Regions from separate parts of the Variovorax sp. LjRoot175 genome, predicted to be linked through region 1. Evidence: predicted binding sites of a transcription regulator. Region 1 holds the regulator's gene; the other holds the start of a gene.

The links. Region 1 encodes NrdR, which represses ribonucleotide reductase genes. Its sites were predicted from a motif close to CACNANATNTNGTG; they were not measured.
Region 2: the regulator NrdR is predicted to act here: its motif matches at 3,003-3,016, upstream of ACSQ89_RS24720 (ribonucleoside-diphosphate reductase subunit alpha).

Annotation. Positions count from the first base shown of each region.
Region 1 is NZ_CAXURY020000001.1:2,347,956-2,356,007, reverse strand. Features, by position in the region: gene ACSQ89_RS11825 (DUF748 domain-containing protein) at 1-1,260, opposite strand, end outside; gene ACSQ89_RS11820 (transglycosylase SLT domain-containing protein) at 1,857-2,690, shown strand; ZMP/ZTP riboswitch at 2,730-2,856, shown strand; gene glyA (serine hydroxymethyltransferase) at 2,898-4,142, shown strand; gene nrdR (transcriptional regulator NrdR) at 4,158-4,601, shown strand; gene ribD (bifunctional diaminohydroxyphosphoribosylaminopyrimidine deaminase/5-amino-6-(5-phosphoribosylamino)uracil reductase RibD) at 5,032-6,150, shown strand; gene ACSQ89_RS11800 (riboflavin synthase) at 6,193-6,846, shown strand; gene ribBA (bifunctional 3,4-dihydroxy-2-butanone-4-phosphate synthase/GTP cyclohydrolase II) at 6,843-8,003, shown strand; gene ribH (6,7-dimethyl-8-ribityllumazine synthase) at 8,035-8,052, shown strand, end outside.
Region 2 is NZ_CAXURY020000001.1:4,976,099-4,984,150, reverse strand. Features, by position in the region: gene ACSQ89_RS24720 (ribonucleoside-diphosphate reductase subunit alpha) at 1-2,889, opposite strand, end outside; gene ampD (1,6-anhydro-N-acetylmuramyl-L-alanine amidase AmpD) at 3,239-3,835, opposite strand; gene ACSQ89_RS24710 (sigma-54-dependent transcriptional regulator) at 3,822-5,342, opposite strand; gene ACSQ89_RS24705 (two-component system sensor histidine kinase NtrB) at 5,347-7,038, opposite strand; gene ACSQ89_RS24700 (PP0621 family protein) at 7,051-7,293, opposite strand; gene ACSQ89_RS24695 (cytochrome C assembly family protein) at 7,290-8,052, opposite strand, start outside.

The DNA.
Region 1 (8,052 bases):
ACCGCTGAAAGGCGCCGGCTTGTCCATCGGCCAGGTCAGGGCGCTGGCTTCGATGTTGAGCTGCTTCACGTCGATGGCCGCGGCCGGCTGGGTGGTCTGGTCGCGCCAGCCGATCTCGCCGCCGGAAAGCGCCAGCTTGTCGACCCGAACCCGCCAGGCCGGCTGCTCGGCCGGCTTCGGTACAGGTTCGCCGTTCGTGTTGGGTGCCGCGGAGGGTGTCACTTTTTCGGTTGCGCCGGTGGCCCGGTCGGTGGCCAGCAGGTTGAGCTGCCCGGCTGCATCGCGCGCCACGACCAGCTGCGGCGCGGCCAGCGCCACCTCGCCCAGATGCACCACGCGCTCCAGCGGCCGGACGTCGGCCAGCGCAACCTTGAGCGAATCGAAGCCGAGCAGATCGCGCCCCTTCGAATCCGCCAGCTTGATGCTGTGCGCCGCGACCGTGCCGGAGAGCTTGAGGCCCGCGGTGGCGGTGCGTTCGAAGTCGATCTTGAGGTCCGCGTCGAGCTTGCCGGCGCGCAGGGCGACCGGCAGGCCGCCGGGGATGTAGCCCAGGTAAGGCACCAGGTCCAGATCCTTGAAGTGCACCTGCGCGTCGGTCTTGCGGCTTTCCGCGAAGGGCGTGGCGAAAGCGGCCGAATCGAATCCGCTGCCGTTCAGGACGAAGGCCAGCTTGGGCTCGGTCTTGATTTCGCGCTGCGAAGGCAGATTGCTGAGAAAGGGTACCTTGAGCACGAGGTCGCGCAGCTCATGCCTGCGCTTGACGGTCTGGTCGTCGAAATCGACCGCGCCGCCGGTGATGGCGATGTTGTAGATCGCGAAGCGCGGCGGCTCGCTCTTGGGCGCGTCGGGCGCACTGGCGAGCTTGGCCAGGATGTCGTCGATGTCGTATTTGCCGTCCGCCAGGTGCGTCAGCAGGATGGCCGGCGCGTCGATGGCAATGGCATCAATCACCGGCGCCAGACGCAGGATCGATTGCAGCTCCGCATCGGCATAGATGCGCGCCACCGCCACCTGGGGCTGGCTGCCGTCGGCCGTGGCGATGCGCAGGTCCTTCAGCGTCAGCTCGAGCGTCCAGGGCTTGAAGTCGATCTTGCCGACCGTGACCTGGCGACCCAGCTTTTCGCTCGCGATCTTCTGGATCTGGCTCTTGGCGATCGGCGGCACCGCCAACCAGGCAAGCAGCCAGAGACCGAGCAGCACCAGCAACGCCAGCACTCCCCGTCGCACCCATTTGTTCTGTTTCAGCGAAGCAGCATTCATCATCGGGGGCGAGTGTGCCGCAAAAGTGCGAGCACCTTCCCAGAAACAAGAAAGCCCGGTGGCTCGACGCGAAGTCTGGCCTCCGGGCTCGATGGCGGGCGCAACGCCCATGCCATCTTTTCGCTCGACCGGAAGTGAATTTGTTCCGACCGTGCTGGCAGCAAGAGATTGCCACCGTTGGGCCTCGGCCGCTGAACCGTTCGATTGCTCTTCCGGTTGCTGGACCTTGGTTTAACGCCTGAAAGCTCAGGCCTCCTCAGGGTAGGCGCGCGCTCCAAGGATTGCAAATGAGCTTTTCAATGGATCGGCGGCCGGCGATTCGCCCCTCTTCTTTTCAAGCCTTGTTAGCATAAAAACTCAAATCCTTATTCTTGACCGTGTATTTAGCCCCTCCTAGAATCCGCGTAGCCCCCGCCGCCACTTGGCAGCCGGGACTCCACCAATATCCGCTGCTGAATTCTTTCGGCTTAGTCAGGTGGCCGCGCTCCACTCCCCCTCCTTGCGCGGAACCTGATTCGTACCAATCCAAGCGCCGCTGCCTTCGACCATCGCCCTTCTGGCGCTGCGACTCAGGTGCCGCACAGAAAGGAAGAGCGATGAAACAGGCGTTTGAAGCCACGGCCCGCGGGCTGCGGACCGTCGTGTCCGATGTGGCCGACGGTTTTTTCGAGATCACCCACAACGGCTTTGCCCTGGTCGGCTTGGCCATCGTGTTCGCTGCGCTGGCGCTGGCCGCGCGCCCGGACCTGCGCCAGTCCGGCGAAGAACAGCTCATGGGCTGGCTCCAGTCGCGCAAGCCGCCGCCGGAGGCAACCGATCTCGAGCCGACGGCCATCGACCGCACCACGGCGGCGAGCCCGCACGAGCTGCCCAAGCAGCAGGCCGCCGTCGCCTACTGGCTGAGCAAGAAGTACCGCGTGGCCGTCGAGCCGTTGAGCGTGCTGGTGGCCGAAGCCTTCGAACTCGGCAAGCGCACCAAGCTCGACCCGACCCTGATCCTGGCCATCATGGCGGTCGAATCCAGCTTCAACCCCTTTGCCCAGAGCCAGGTCGGCGCCCAGGGCCTGATGCAGGTGATGACCCGCGTGCACGGCGAGAAGTACGAACGCGCGGGCGGCACCCTGACCGCCTTCGATCCGGTGACCAACATGCGCGTGGGCGTCAAGGTGCTGCAGGAATGCATCGCGCGCGCAGGTTCGCTCGAGGGCGGCCTCAAGTTCTATGTCGGCGCCGCCAATCTGCCCGACGACGGCGGCTATGCCGGCAAGGTACTGGCCGAACATGCGCGCCTGCAGCAGGTGGTCGGCGGACGCACGCCGCCCACCACCACGCCGACACCGCCCGGCATGCGGGCGCAGCCGCTGCCCGTGGTGGCACCCGCCAAGCCGGAAGCGAACACGCAGAGCGTGGCGTTGCTGTCCGATCTGTAGGCCCTTTCGAAGACGGCGGCCATCGCCGTCAGCTACACTCGACCGGCACGCGACTGGCGATAGGCGCAACCCTTTTCAGGTGCATTGCGCTGACGTGGAACACCACTGGGAAGCGTGCCGCCCGCGGTCTTGAGCAGGCGTTCAGCCGTTCGCCTGGGCAGCCCTTGTTTGGTTGAAGAACAAGGACCATCGTCTTAAAGGACTGCCATGTACAACCGCAATATCCTGGTCGAACAGACCGATCCCGAAATCTGGGCCGCCATCCAGGCCGAGCATGCCCGGCAGGAACAGCACATCGAGCTGATCGCGAGCGAGAACTACGCGTCGCCTGCCGTGATGGCCGCGCAAGGCACGCAGCTCACCAACAAGTACGCCGAAGGCTATCCCGGCAAGCGCTATTACGGCGGCTGCGAACATGTCGACGTGGCCGAGCAGCTGGCGATCGACCGCGTCAAGCAGCTCTTCGGCGCCGACGCGGCCAACGTGCAGGCGCATTGCGGCGCCTCAGCCAACGAGGCCGTCATGCTGGCCTTCCTGAAGCCTGGCGACACCATCATGGGCATGAGCCTGGCCGAAGGCGGCCACCTGACCCACGGCATGCCGCTCAACATGAGTGGCAAGTGGTTCAACGTCGTGAGCTACGGCCTGAACGACAAGGAAGAGATCGACTACGACGCGATGGAGCGCAAGGCGCACGAATCGATGCCCAAGTTGATCATCGCGGGCGCCTCGGCCTACTCGCTGCGCATCGATTTCGAGCGCTTCGCCAAGGTGGCCAAGGACGTCGGCGCCATCTTCATGGTCGACATCGCCCACTACGCGGGTCTGGTCGCCGCCGGCGTCTACCCGAACCCCGTGCCGCACGCGGACGTGGTGACCTCCACCACCCACAAGAGCCTGCGCGGACCGCGCGGCGGCATCATCCTTATGAAGTCGCAGCACGAGAAGGCGATCAACAGCGCCATCTTCCCGGGCCTCCAGGGCGGACCGCTGATGCACGTGATCGCGGCCAAGGCGGTGGCCTTCAAGGAGGCGCTCTCGCCCGAGTTCAAGGCCTACCAGCAGCAGGTGGTCAAGAACGCGCAGATCGTTGCCGAAACGCTCACCGGGCGCGGCCTGCGCATCGTGAGCGGCCGCACCGAGAGCCATGTGATGCTGGTCGACCTGCGCGCCAAGGGCATCACCGGCAAGGAAGCCGAGGCCGTGCTGGGCAGCGCCCACATGACGATCAACAAGAACGCGATCCCGAACGATCCGGAAAAGCCGATGGTCACGAGCGGCGTGCGCATCGGCACCCCGGCGCTGACCACGCGCGGTTTCAAGGACGAGGAGGCGCGCGCCACCGCGAACCTGATCGCCGACGTGCTGGACAACCCGCGCGATGCCGCCACCATCGAAGCGGTGCGTGCGAAGGTGCATGCACTGACCAGCCGCTTTCCCGTCTACGGTTGAACCGAAAGTGACCGCATGAAGTGCCCCTTTTGCGGTCACCTCGAAACGCAGGTCGTCGAGACCCGCGTTTCGGAAGACGGCGACTTCGTGCGGCGCCGCCGGCAGTGCGGCGCCTGCGACAAGCGCTTCACCACCTACGAACGGCCGGACGTCAATTTCCCGGTCGTGGTCAAGAAGGACGGCAGCCGCGCCGACTTCGATCCCAAGAAGGTCCGCGCCTCGATGATGCTGGCGCTGCGCAAGCGGCCGGTGAGCATCGAGCAGATCGACCATGCGCTGCTGCGCATCGAGCAGAAGCTCCTGTCCAGCGGCTTGCGGGAAATCGAATCGACCAAGGTGGGCGAACTGGTGATGCGGGAGCTCAAGCGCATGGACAAGGTGGCGTACGTGCGCTTTGCTTCGGTTTACAGAAGCTTTGAGGATGTGGACGAGTTCCGGCAGTTGCTGCGGGATATCTGAGACGCACCGGAAGCGGCGCCTCTGACGCCGGTATTCGTGATCGTCAGAGCACCGCAGGCGTCGGAGGCCATCTGCCGTGGCGTCTACGGCACGCCGTGCGAGGAATGAGTTGAAGCTCGGCACAGCCAACGACGCCAGGGTCGCCAAGAGCGCAACCACGACCAACAGTTCGAGTAAAACCGCAAATCCCTGCAGGTCGCCGGCGAGACCCGTCCCGGCCCGAGCAAAATGGTCGCTTCATACATTCAATCCGCGCCGACAGGCCGGCGCGAACTTCCTCCCCTGGCTCAATCAATTCGGCGCGAAGTCTAAATTCCGGAAGCGATGCATGAATAAATCTTTCGACAAACGGACTGAATTGAAGGATCAGCGGAAATCTCGCTAAATCTGAATCAAATCTGAATTTGAAGAATTGCGAATTGACGCCCCCATGAATAGAGATATCCAGGCCATGGCGCAGGCGCTCGATCTCGCCCGTCAGGCGAGCGTCGAGGCGGAGCCGAATCCCCGTGTCGGTTGCGTTCTGCTCGACGAAGAAGGCGCGGTGATCGGTCAAGGCTCCACGCAAACGGTGGGCGGCCCTCATGCGGAAATCATGGCCTTGCGCGACGCCGCCGCCCGCAATTGCCCGATCAAAGGCGCCACGGCCTATGTGACGCTCGAGCCCTGCTCGCACCATGGCCGCACCGGCCCCTGCTGCGACGCATTGATCGCGGCCGGCATCAAGAAAGTCGTGGCGTCCATCGCCGATCCCAATCCGCTGGTCGCCGGCCAGGGTTTCGAGCGCCTGCGCGCCGCCGGCGTCGAATTGGAGGTCGGCGCGGGCGCTGATGAATCGCGTGAACTCAACCTCGGCTTTTTCAGCCGCATGGTCCGCAAGACGCCCTGGGTGCGGCTCAAGGTCGCCGCTTCGCTCGACGGCAAGACGGCGCTGGCCAACGGCACCAGCCAATGGATCACTTCGGAAGCAGCGCGCACAGACGGCCACGCCTGGCGCGCGCGCGCAAGTGCGGTACTGACGGGTGTCGGCACCGTACTCGAAGACGATCCGCGCCTCGATGTGCGGCTGGTCCCAACGCCGCGGCAGCCCCATCTCGTGGTGGTCGACAGCCATTTGCAGACGCCGCCGGAGGCAAAGATCTTCGGCGCGGCCCGGCCCGTCTGGATCTATGCCGCCAACCGGAACGACGCCAGGCAGGCCGCGCTGGAGGCCAAGGGCGCGACGGTCAGCTACCTCGCCAACCCCCAGGGCAAGGTCGACCTCGCGGCCATGCTGCGCGATCTCGCCGTGCGCGAGGTCAATGAACTCCATGTCGAGGCTGGCCACAAGCTCAACGGCTCGCTGATCCGCGAAGGGCTGGTCGACGAACTGCTGGTTTACTTGGCGCCAAAGTTCATCGGAGACGGGCTCGGCATGGCCAGCCAGCCGCATGCATCAGGCCCCCTGACCGTGCTTGGCGATGCATTGGCGCTCGAATTCAAGTCCTTCGAGCCGATCGGCCCGGACCTGCGAATCGTCGCCCGGGTCGCTGGTCGAGACCGCTTTTAGGGTTTGGCCGAGCGGCCTTCGCATCTCTGCGAAAATGCCGCGATGTTCACCGGAATCATTACCGGCGTGGGGCGCATCGCCGCCGTCCACGACCTCGGCAGCTCTTCATCCCACGGCAAGCGGCTCAGCATCGCGGTGCCCGACGGCTATCTGGCCGACGTGGGTCTCGGTGACAGCATCGCGCTCAACGGCGCCTGCATGACCGTCACCTCCCTCGACCCGGCGAAGCAGCTCTTCACCATCGACATCTCGGCCGAATCGCTGGACAAGACGGCCGGCCTCGCCGAAGAAGCGGGCCGCGTCAACCTCGAGAAGGCACTGCGCGCCAGCGACCGGCTCGGCGGCCACATCGTGTCGGGCCACGTGGACGGCATCGGCACGGTCAGCCACTTCGCGCCGGTGGGCGAAAGCTGGGAGCTGCGTGTGCTGGCGCCGCCCGCGCTCGCCCGCTTCCTGGCCTACAAGGGCTCGATCACCGTCAACGGCGTGAGCCTCACGGTCAACAGCGTGAGCGACGGCGCTGACGGCAGCGAGATCAGCATCAACCTGATTCCGCACACGGTCGAAAACACCGCGCTCGGCAGCCTGAAGCAAGGCAGCCGCGTCAACCTCGAGATCGACACCGTCGCCCGCTACGTGGAGCGCATGCTCCAGGCCGGCGCCCTGCCCGTCCCACAGAAAGACAAGACCCCATGAACGCCTCCGTCACGCCGATCACCGCCCCGCGCAGCGGCCGGGCGCCCGCGCCGATTTCGTCGGTCGAAGAGATTGTGGCCGAGCTCGCCGCGGGCCGCATGGTGATCCTGGTCGACGAGGAAGACCGCGAGAACGAGGGCGACATCGTGCTCGCGGCCGACCACGTGACGCCCGAGGCCATCAACTTCATGGCACGCCATGCGCGCGGCCTGATCTGCCTCACGCTCTCCCGCGAGATGTGCGAGCGGCTGCAGCTGCCGCCGATGGTGGCGCGCAACGGCGCCAAGCACTCGACCGCCTTCACCGTGTCAATCGAGGCGGCCGAGGGCGTGACCACCGGCATTTCCGCCGCCGACCGCGCGCGCACCGTGCAGGCCGCCGTCGCACCGAATGCCGTCGCGGCCGACCTGGTGCAGCCCGGCCATATCTTTCCGCTGCAGGCGGTCGACGGCGGCGTGCTGATGCGCGCCGGCCACACCGAGGCCGGCTGCGACCTCGCCGCAATGGCCGGTTGCTCGCCCGCGTCCGTGATCTGCGAGGTGATGAACGAGGACGGCACCATGGCGCGGCTGCCCGACCTGCAGCTCTTCGCCGCCGAGCACGGCATCAAGATCGGCACCATCGCCGCACTGATCGAGCACCGCAGCCGCACCGAGTCGCTGGTCGAAAAGGTCGGCTGCCGCGAAATCCACACCACCTGGGGCTGGTTCACCGCCCATGCCTTCCGCGACAAGCCCAGCCACGGCGTGCACCTGGCGCTGGTGCGCGGCAACTGGAATCCGGGCGACACGGTGGACGTGCGCGTGCACGAGCCGCTCTCGGTGCTCGACGCGCTGGAAGTCAACCGTTCGCTGCACTCGTGGAGTCTCGATGCCAGCCTGGCCCACATCGCGGCCGAAGGCAAGGGCGTGGCCGTGCTGCTCAACTGCGGCGAGACCGGCGCCGAGCTGCTGTCGCAGTTTGACGGCACTGCACGGCCCGCGCAGGCGCCGGAACGTGGGCGCATGGACCTGCGCAGCTACGGCATCGGCGCGCAGATCCTGCGCGAGTGCGGCGTGCACAGGATGAACCTGCTGGGCACGCCGCGCCGCATGCCCAGCATGGCAGCAGGTTACGGCCTGGAGATCGCGGGCTACATCACGAAAGAAGAGCAATGAAGAAGAACACACACGCGAGGCGGGAAGCCTAATGCAGCACGCGAACAAG
Region 2 (8,052 bases), 2.6 Mb from region 1:
GAACGCGATATCGGTCGCCGGCATCGCACTCAGCTGCGCTTGCGCTGCGAGCGCAGCCGCTTCGAGCGCACTCATGCCCGACGAAGATGCGTCGCCACTGCCATTGCTTCCCGAGGACACCGCGTTGAGCCGGCCCGATTGCACCGTCGATTTCTCGGCGTGCGTCGCGCTCTGCGTGCGCAGGTAGTAAGTGGTCTTCAGGCCGCGCAGCCACGCGAGCTTGTAGGTGTCGTCGAGCTTCTTGCCCGACGCGCCGGCCATGTAGATGTTGAGCGACTGCGCCTGGTCGATCCACTTCTGGCGACGCGCGGCGGCTTCCACCAGCCAGGTGGTTTCGACCTCGAACGCGGTGGCATAGAGCGCCTTGACGTCCTGCGGTACGCGGTCGATCGGGCGCAGCGAGCCGTCGAAGTGTTTGAGGTCCATCACCATCACGTCGTCCCACAGGCCCAGGCGCTTGAGGTCTCGCACCAGGTAGTGGTTGATGACGGTGAACTCGCCGGAGAGGTTCGACTTGACCGACAGGTTGCCGAAGCAGGGCTCGATCGAGGCGTCGACGCCGATGATGTTCGAGATGGTCGCCGTCGGCGCGATGGCGACGCAGTTGGAGTTGCGCATGCCGTCGGCCTTGATCTTCTGGCGCAGCGCATTCCAGTCGAGCGTGGACGAGCGGTCGACGTCGACGTAGCCGCCGCGCGCCTTCTCCAGCAGGTCGAGCGTGTCCGGCGGAAGCACTCCCTTGTCCCACAGCGAGCCCTTGTAGCTCGAATACTTGCCGCGCTCGCGCGCCAGTTCGGTCGAGGCCCAGTAGGCGTGGTAGCAGATCGCTTCCATCGACTCGTCGGCGAACTGCACCGCTTCCTGCGAGGCGTAGGGAATGCGCAGCTCGTACAGCGCGTCCTGGAAACCCATCACGCCGAGGCCGACCGGGCGATGGCGCAGGTTGGAGTCGCGCGCCTTCTTGACCGCGTAGTAGTTGATGTCGATCACGTTGTCGAGCATGCGCATCGCGGTCGAGATCGTGCGCTGGAGCTTTTCCTGGTCGACCTTGCCGTCCTTCAGATGCTGCAGCAGGTTGACCGAGCCGAGGTTGCAGACCGCGGTTTCGGTGTCGCTGGTGTTGAGCGTGATCTCGGTGCACAGGTTGGACGAATGGACCACGCCGGCATGCTGCTGGGGCGAGCGCACGTTGCAGGCATCCTTGAAGGTGATCCACGGATGCCCGGTCTCGAACAGCATCGTGAGCATCTTGCGCCAGAGATCGGTGGCCTGGACCGTGCGGCTCGGCTTGATCTCGCCGCGCGCGGCCTTCTCTTCGTAGGCGACGTAGGCGGTCTCGAAGTCGGTGCCGAACTTGTCGTGCAGGTCGGGCACGTTGGAGGGCGAGAACAGCGTCCAGCTGCCCTTTTCCATCACGCGGCGCATGAACAGGTCGGGAATCCAGTTCGCCGTGTTCATGTCGTGCGTGCGGCGGCGGTCGTCGCCGGTGTTCTTGCGCAGTTCGAGGAACTCCTCGATGTCGAGGTGCCAGCTTTCCAGGTAGGTGCAGACCGCGCCCTTGCGCTTGCCGCCCTGGTTGACCGCCACCGCGGTGTCGTTCACCACCTTGAGGAAGGGCACCACGCCCTGCGACTCGCCGTTGGTGCCCTTGATGTGGCTGCCGAGCGCGCGCACACGGGTCCAGTCGTTGCCCAGGCCGCCCGCGAACTTGGACAGCAGGGCGTTTTCCTTGATCGACTCGTAGATGCCGTCGAGGTCGTCGGGCACCGTGGTCAGGTAGCAGCTCGAGAGCTGCGAGCGCAGCGTGCCGCTGTTGAACAGGGTGGGCGTGCTCGACATGAAGTCGAAGGAGGACAGCACTTCGTAGAACTCGATCGCGCGGGCTTCGCGGTCGATTTCGTTGAGGGCCAGCCCCATCGCCACGCGCATGAAGAAAGCCTGCGGCAGTTCGATGCGGGTCTTGCGCACGTGCAGGAAGTAGCGGTCGTAGAGGGTCTGCAGGCCGAGGTAGTCGAACTGCAGGTCGCGCTGGGGCTTGAGCGCGGCGCCGAGGCGGTTCAGGTCGTACTGCAGCAGCTTCTCGTCGAGCAGCTCGTTGTCGACGCCCTTCTTGACGAACTGCGGGAAGTAGTCGGCGTAGGCCTGGGCACGTTCGGCCGGCATCACCTCGCGGCCGATGATCTCCTTGAAGATCGTGTGCAGCAGCAGGCGCGCGGTGGCGAAGGTGTAGTCGGGGTCCTTCTCGATCAGCGTGCGAGCCGCCAGGATCGACGCCTTGTAGACCTCGTCGAGCGGCACGCCGTCGTAGAGGTTGCGCATCGTTTCGGCCACGATCGGGCCGGCCGTGATGCTGTCGCCCAGGCCTTCGCAGGCGGATTCGATCAGGCCCTTGAGTTCGTTGAGGTCGAGCGCGACGCGCTCGCCGCGGTCGAGCACGTGCAGCGTCGAAACGGCGATCTGCGCGTCCTGTTCGCCCGACTTCGAGCGTTCCTGCGAGCGGCGCTCGCGGTACAGCACGTAGGCGCGCGCGATCTCGTGGTGGCCGCCGCGCATCAGGCCGAGTTCGACCTGGTCCTGCACGTCTTCGATGTGGAAGGTGCCGCCGCCCGGACGCGAGCGCACCATAGCGCGGACCACGCCCTGGGTCAGGTTGTCGACCGTCTCGCGCACGCTGGCGGAAGCCGCGCCCTGGGTGCCGTGCACCGCGAGGAAGGCCTTCATCATCGCGATCGCGATCTTGTTGGGCTCGAAGGGCACGACCGCGCCGTTGCGGCGAATGATCTGGTAGTGGGCGAGCGCGTTGCCGGCGGGCGAGCCTGCAACATCGTTTTTTTGCGGCGTCGAGGGTACGGCGCGAGGTGTGGCGGGGGTGTTCAGGGCAGTTTGCATTCGTTCCTCTGTTGGCAATTCTTGTTGGGGCGGTGGTGCCGCTTGTGGCCGGTTGCTCGGTATGAAGCACGGGGCAGGGCACACTATATCTAGGGTCTCGCGGGTCCACAACCCACTAGATGTAGTGTTTTCCCAATGGTTCAAGGAACAAGTTCACAGCGAAGAGCTCTCAGATGAAGAGCTATGCCGCGCCGTTGCTGACCCACCTTAGCGCCTGCCGCTGTCCATGGGCCTTGCAGGCGTTTTTGGGCCTGAAAGGCGCATGGTTGCTGCGCCGCCGGGGTTGCGCGATCGGCGTTGTTGCGCTGCATCCGCTGCGCATCGCGGGATGCATCGCGATTGAAAAATTTCAGCGCACCGCGACGACGTCGGGGAACATCGCGCGGTCCCAGCCCAGTTGCTCCTGCAGCAGGCGCCAGTCGAAGCCGCTGCCTGGGTCCGCCTTGCGCCCCGGCGCAATATGTTCATGGCCCGCGATGAACGCGATCGCATGGCGCTGCGCGAGCGCCGGGCAAAGGCTCGCGAGGGTCTCGTACTGGGCGGGCTCGAAGCCTTCGCCCTCCAGGCCTTCGAGCTCGATGCCGATCGAGTCGTCGTTGCAGTTGGCGCGGCCGCGCCACGATGAAGGACCGGCATGCCAGGCGCGGTCGTCGCAACTCACGAACTGCCACAGCTCGCCGCTGCGGCGCACATAGAAATGGGCCGAGACCTCGATGCCGCGGATGGTCTGGAAGTAGGGATGCGCATCCCAGTCCAGCTGGTTCGTGAAAAGCTGCTGGACCTCGTCGCCGCCATAACGTCCCGGCGGCAGGCTGATCGAATGCAGCACGATCAGATCGATCTGCGCGCCCTCGGGGCGCGGCCCGAAATTCGGCGAGCGCAGTTGCCGGGCGAAGCGGTACCAGCCGGCCTGCCAGAGGCCTGCGTTGTCTTCAGTCGTCGGCACCGTTGCCATTCGCCTCGTCGCCGCTGGGGGTCGCGATGCCCAGGCGCGCGATCCGGTAGCGAATCTGCCTGAGGCTCAGGCCGAGCCGCGCCGCGGCAGCGGTCCGGTTGAAGCCGCTCTCCTGCAGCGCACGCACGAGGATCTCGCGCTCCTGCTGGTCGAGATAACTCTGCAGGTCGCTCGGTACCGTGGGTGCCGGCTTTGCTTCGGAGGGCGCTGCTGTCGTGCTGGCTGCGGGCTGCTGTTCCGGAGTTGCCGGCGCCGGGGCCACAGGCAGTGCCATGCTGGCGCTGCCCACGAAATCGAGATGGAGCACGTCGCCATCGCTCAAGGCCACGGCGCGATGCAAAAGGTTTTCGAGCTCACGCACGTTGCCGTGCAGCGGATGCTCCGCGAGGCGCTGCAGCACATCGGGCGAAAGAACGGGCACCGGCATGCCGGCATCGCGCGCGATGCGTGCGAGCAGGGCCTCGCAGAGTGCGGGCAGGTCTTCGCGCCGCTCGCGCAAGGCCGGCACCGCGATCTCGATCACGTTGAGGCGATAGAACAGGTCCTGGCGGAAGCGGCCGGCTTGCACCTCGGCCTGCAGATCCTTGTGGGTGGCGCTCACGATGCGCACGTCGACCGCGTCTTCCTGTGTCGAACCGATCGGGCGCACGTTGCGCTCCTGGATCGCGCGCAGCAGTTTGGATTGCATCGGAAGCGGCAGGTCGCCGATCTCGTCCAGGAACAGCGTACCGCCGCGTGCGGCCTGGAAGTAGCCGTCGCGGTCCTGCGAGGAGCCGGTGTAGGAGCCTTTTCTCGCACCGAAGAATTCGGCCTCGAGCAGATTCTCGGGAATCGCGCCGCAGTTGACGGCGACGAAAGGGCCGTCGCTGCGCTGGCTGCAGGCATGCACCGCGCGCGCCACCAGTTCCTTGCCGGTGCCGGACTCGCCGCGCACCAGCACCGGCGCCATGCCGCGCGCCACCTTGGCGATGCGGGACTTGACGAGGCGCATCGGCTCGGACGCGCCAACCAGCCGTTCGAGCGCAGCCAAGCCGGCGTTGCTGGTCGTCGCCGCGACCTTGCTGCTGCCCTCGTCGGCCTGGCGCATGGGCCGTGCAGGCGTCGCCTGGGCCTGCACGGCAGAGGCGACGACGGCGCGGAACTGCTTGAGGTCCACCGGCTTGGTGAGGTAGTCGAAGGCGCCGGCCTTGAGGGCCTCGACCGCGTTCTCGGCCGAGCCGTAGGCCGTCATCACCACGCAGCGCTCGCTGCGCTGGTCCTGCTGGATGCGCTGCAGGATCTCCATGCCGAGCCCGTCGGGCAGGCGCATGTCGGTGATCACGGCATCGAAGCGGCCCGCGTCCAGGTGCTCGCGGGCTTCCGACACGCTGCCGGCCGCCTCGACCCGGTAGCCCTCGCGCAGCAGCGTGAGTTCATAGAGCGTGCGCAGGTCGGGCTCGTCGTCGACGACCAGGATCTGGGCAGGGGGCCGAGGTGCTGAGGAGGTGGGGGTGCTCACGGCGCTATTGTGTCAGCCGGGTCTCGCCCGCAGCGAAGGAGACGAAGAATTCGTTGCCTTCCGGCCCCGCTGCGTAAAGGGCGCGGCGCTCGTAGCCGATCGTCGCGCCGTGCCGCTCGCACAGCTCGCGGCAGAGGAAGAGGCCGAGGCCGCTGGAGCGGCTTTCGGAGGAGAAGAAGGGCTCGAACAGATGGCGCTGCACCGCAGGTTCGAGCGGTGCGCCGTCGCTCCACACCTGTAGGCTGGCGCGGCCGGCCGCGTTCTGGCGCGTCGTCACCTGGATCGAGCCTTCGCGATCGCCGGCATAGCGCGCGGCGTTGTCGAGCAGGTTCACGAGGATGCGCCGCAGATGTTCGATGTCGAAGCGCACCACGCTGCCGGCCGCTTCGAGAACCAGCAGCACGCCCTGGCGCTGCGAGTGCCGCACCCACTCCTCGGCGAGCGTGCGCACGGTCGAATCGAGGGCCAGCTGTTCGCCCAGCGGCAGCACCCGCTGCTGGCGGGCCCGCGCGACATCGAGCACTTCGTCGACGATGCGCGAGAGCCGCTGTGCGTTCTGCTGCACCATCGTCGTCAATTGGCGGTGCGCCGGGTCGACCAGGTCCTCGCCCAGCAGCGCGCTGGCCTGGGTGATGGCGGCCAGCGGGTTGCGGATCTCGTGCGCGACGGCCGCCGACATGCGGCCCATGGCCGCCAGCTTCTCGGTGCGGATGCGCGCCTGGAGCTCGCGCAGGTCCTGCAGGAACATCACGCACAGGCTCTCGGTGTGGCGGTCGGTGCCCGGCGTGAGCCGCGTGCGGACCCGCACTTCGCGCGGCGCGCCCTGCGCCTGCGCGACCGGAATTTCCTTCGATTGCGGCGTGCGCCGCGCGAAGGTCTGGCGCGCAATCGCGGCCAGGGCGGCCCAGGCCGGATAGGTGCTCAGCGCGAAGGGCAGTGCGAGTTCTGCCAGCCCTTGCCCGAGAATCGCGTTGGCGGCGGGGTTGGCGGCATGCACCTGCCCTCGCTCGTCGATCACGAGCACGCCTTCGCTGAGGGTCTCGATCACGAGGTCGTTCACCAGCGCGTGCATCTGGGCGGTGCTTCGATTGCGCTGCGCCAGCGCTTCTTCGCGCGTGAGCCGCCGCGCCAGCTCGTGCGCGAGCAGCGCCACCACGAACAGGCCGGTGCCGGTCAGCGCCGCCTGCACGAAACGCGGCGATGCGTCGCCCGGCTGCTGCAGCCAGTACCAGCCCGCATGCACCAGCAGCAGCAGCGTGACGGCCGCGGTGGTGCCCAGGCCCACCATGCCCGAGCCCAGCACCGCGCCCATCAGCACCGGCAAGGCAAAGAGCGGCGTGTAGTTGATGCTGCCGATCTGCAGCAGTTGCAGCGCGGTGAAGGTGATCAGGTCGATGCCGATGGTCGAAAGCCAGGCGGCGCCGAAGCCGCGCACCGGCAGCTGGAAGAGCGCATAGCGTGCCGCCAGCAAGGCCGCCCCCAGGTAGCCGACGGACAGCGCGATCGCCGCCGGCTCCAGCGGCTGCCCGAGCGCGAAGGTCACCGCCTGCAACAGCAGCAGCACGACGGCGACGAAGCAGCGCGCGGTCATGAAACCGCGCCACAGGCGCAGCAGCGCCGAGCTTTCGCGGCCGAACTGATCGAGCAGGCTCCAGTCCGTCGCCGGCTCGCCACGCGACCAGAGGAAAGTGCTCATCGGCAATGCGCCTCAGTGCGCAGCCGCCTGGCGGTGCGCAGCGCTGCAATACACCGCGCCGTCGGGTCCGCTGATGGCATCCGCTGCCGGCAGATGCAGCCCGCAATGGGCGCAACGCACCATGGCCTGCGGCGCCCCGACGGCCGGCGTGGCGGGCGGCGGCGGCGGCGGGCGCGAGCGCATCTCGTCGCGCCGATTCTTGCGCCAGAGCCAGATCGCCACGAAGACCACGGCGAGGACGAGCAGGTATTTCATGGTGTCGCGCGCGCCAGCACCACTTCGAGCACGAAGCGCGATCCGACGTAGGCCAGGAGCAGCAGGGCGGAGCCCGCGTAGAGCACGCGCCGGGCCGTGCGGCCGCGCCAGCCGAAGCGAGCGCGCCCGATCAGCAGCACCGCGAAACTGAGCCAGGCCAGCACCGAGAACACGGTCTTGTGGTCCCATTTCCAGGCCCGCGCACTGGCGCCGTACAGCGTCTCGCTGAACAGCAGGCCGGCGAGCAGCGTGGCCGACAGCAGCACGAAGCCGGCGGTGACGAAGCGGAAGGTGAGGCGCTCCATCGTCAGGAGCGGCACACCGCCCTGCGGCTCGGCCGCGAGCCGGATCTGCTTTTCGGCACGGGTCATGAGCCAGGCATGCACCACCGCCGCGGCGAACAGGCCGTATGAGGCGATGCCGAGCGCCAGGTGCAGAGGCAGCCAGGGCGAGGCCGACACATGCAGCGGCGTGCCGGGGAACAGCACGGCGAGCAGCACCGCCGCCGCGCCCAGCGCCGCAAGCACGCGCCGCACCTTGAGCTGCGGGTACATGCGGCTTTCGATCGCGTAGACCGTCAGCACCAGCCAGGCCGTGACCGACAGCGCCGGCGCGAAGCCGAAGCGCGGATCGCCGCCGACCAGCCCGACGCCCAGTGCGCAGGCGTGCAGCAGCCAGGCCAGCCCGAGCAGCCATTGCATGGAGGGGCGGCCCAGCCAGGAAGAGGCAGCGGCGGTCGTGCCATAGGCGGCGGCGGTG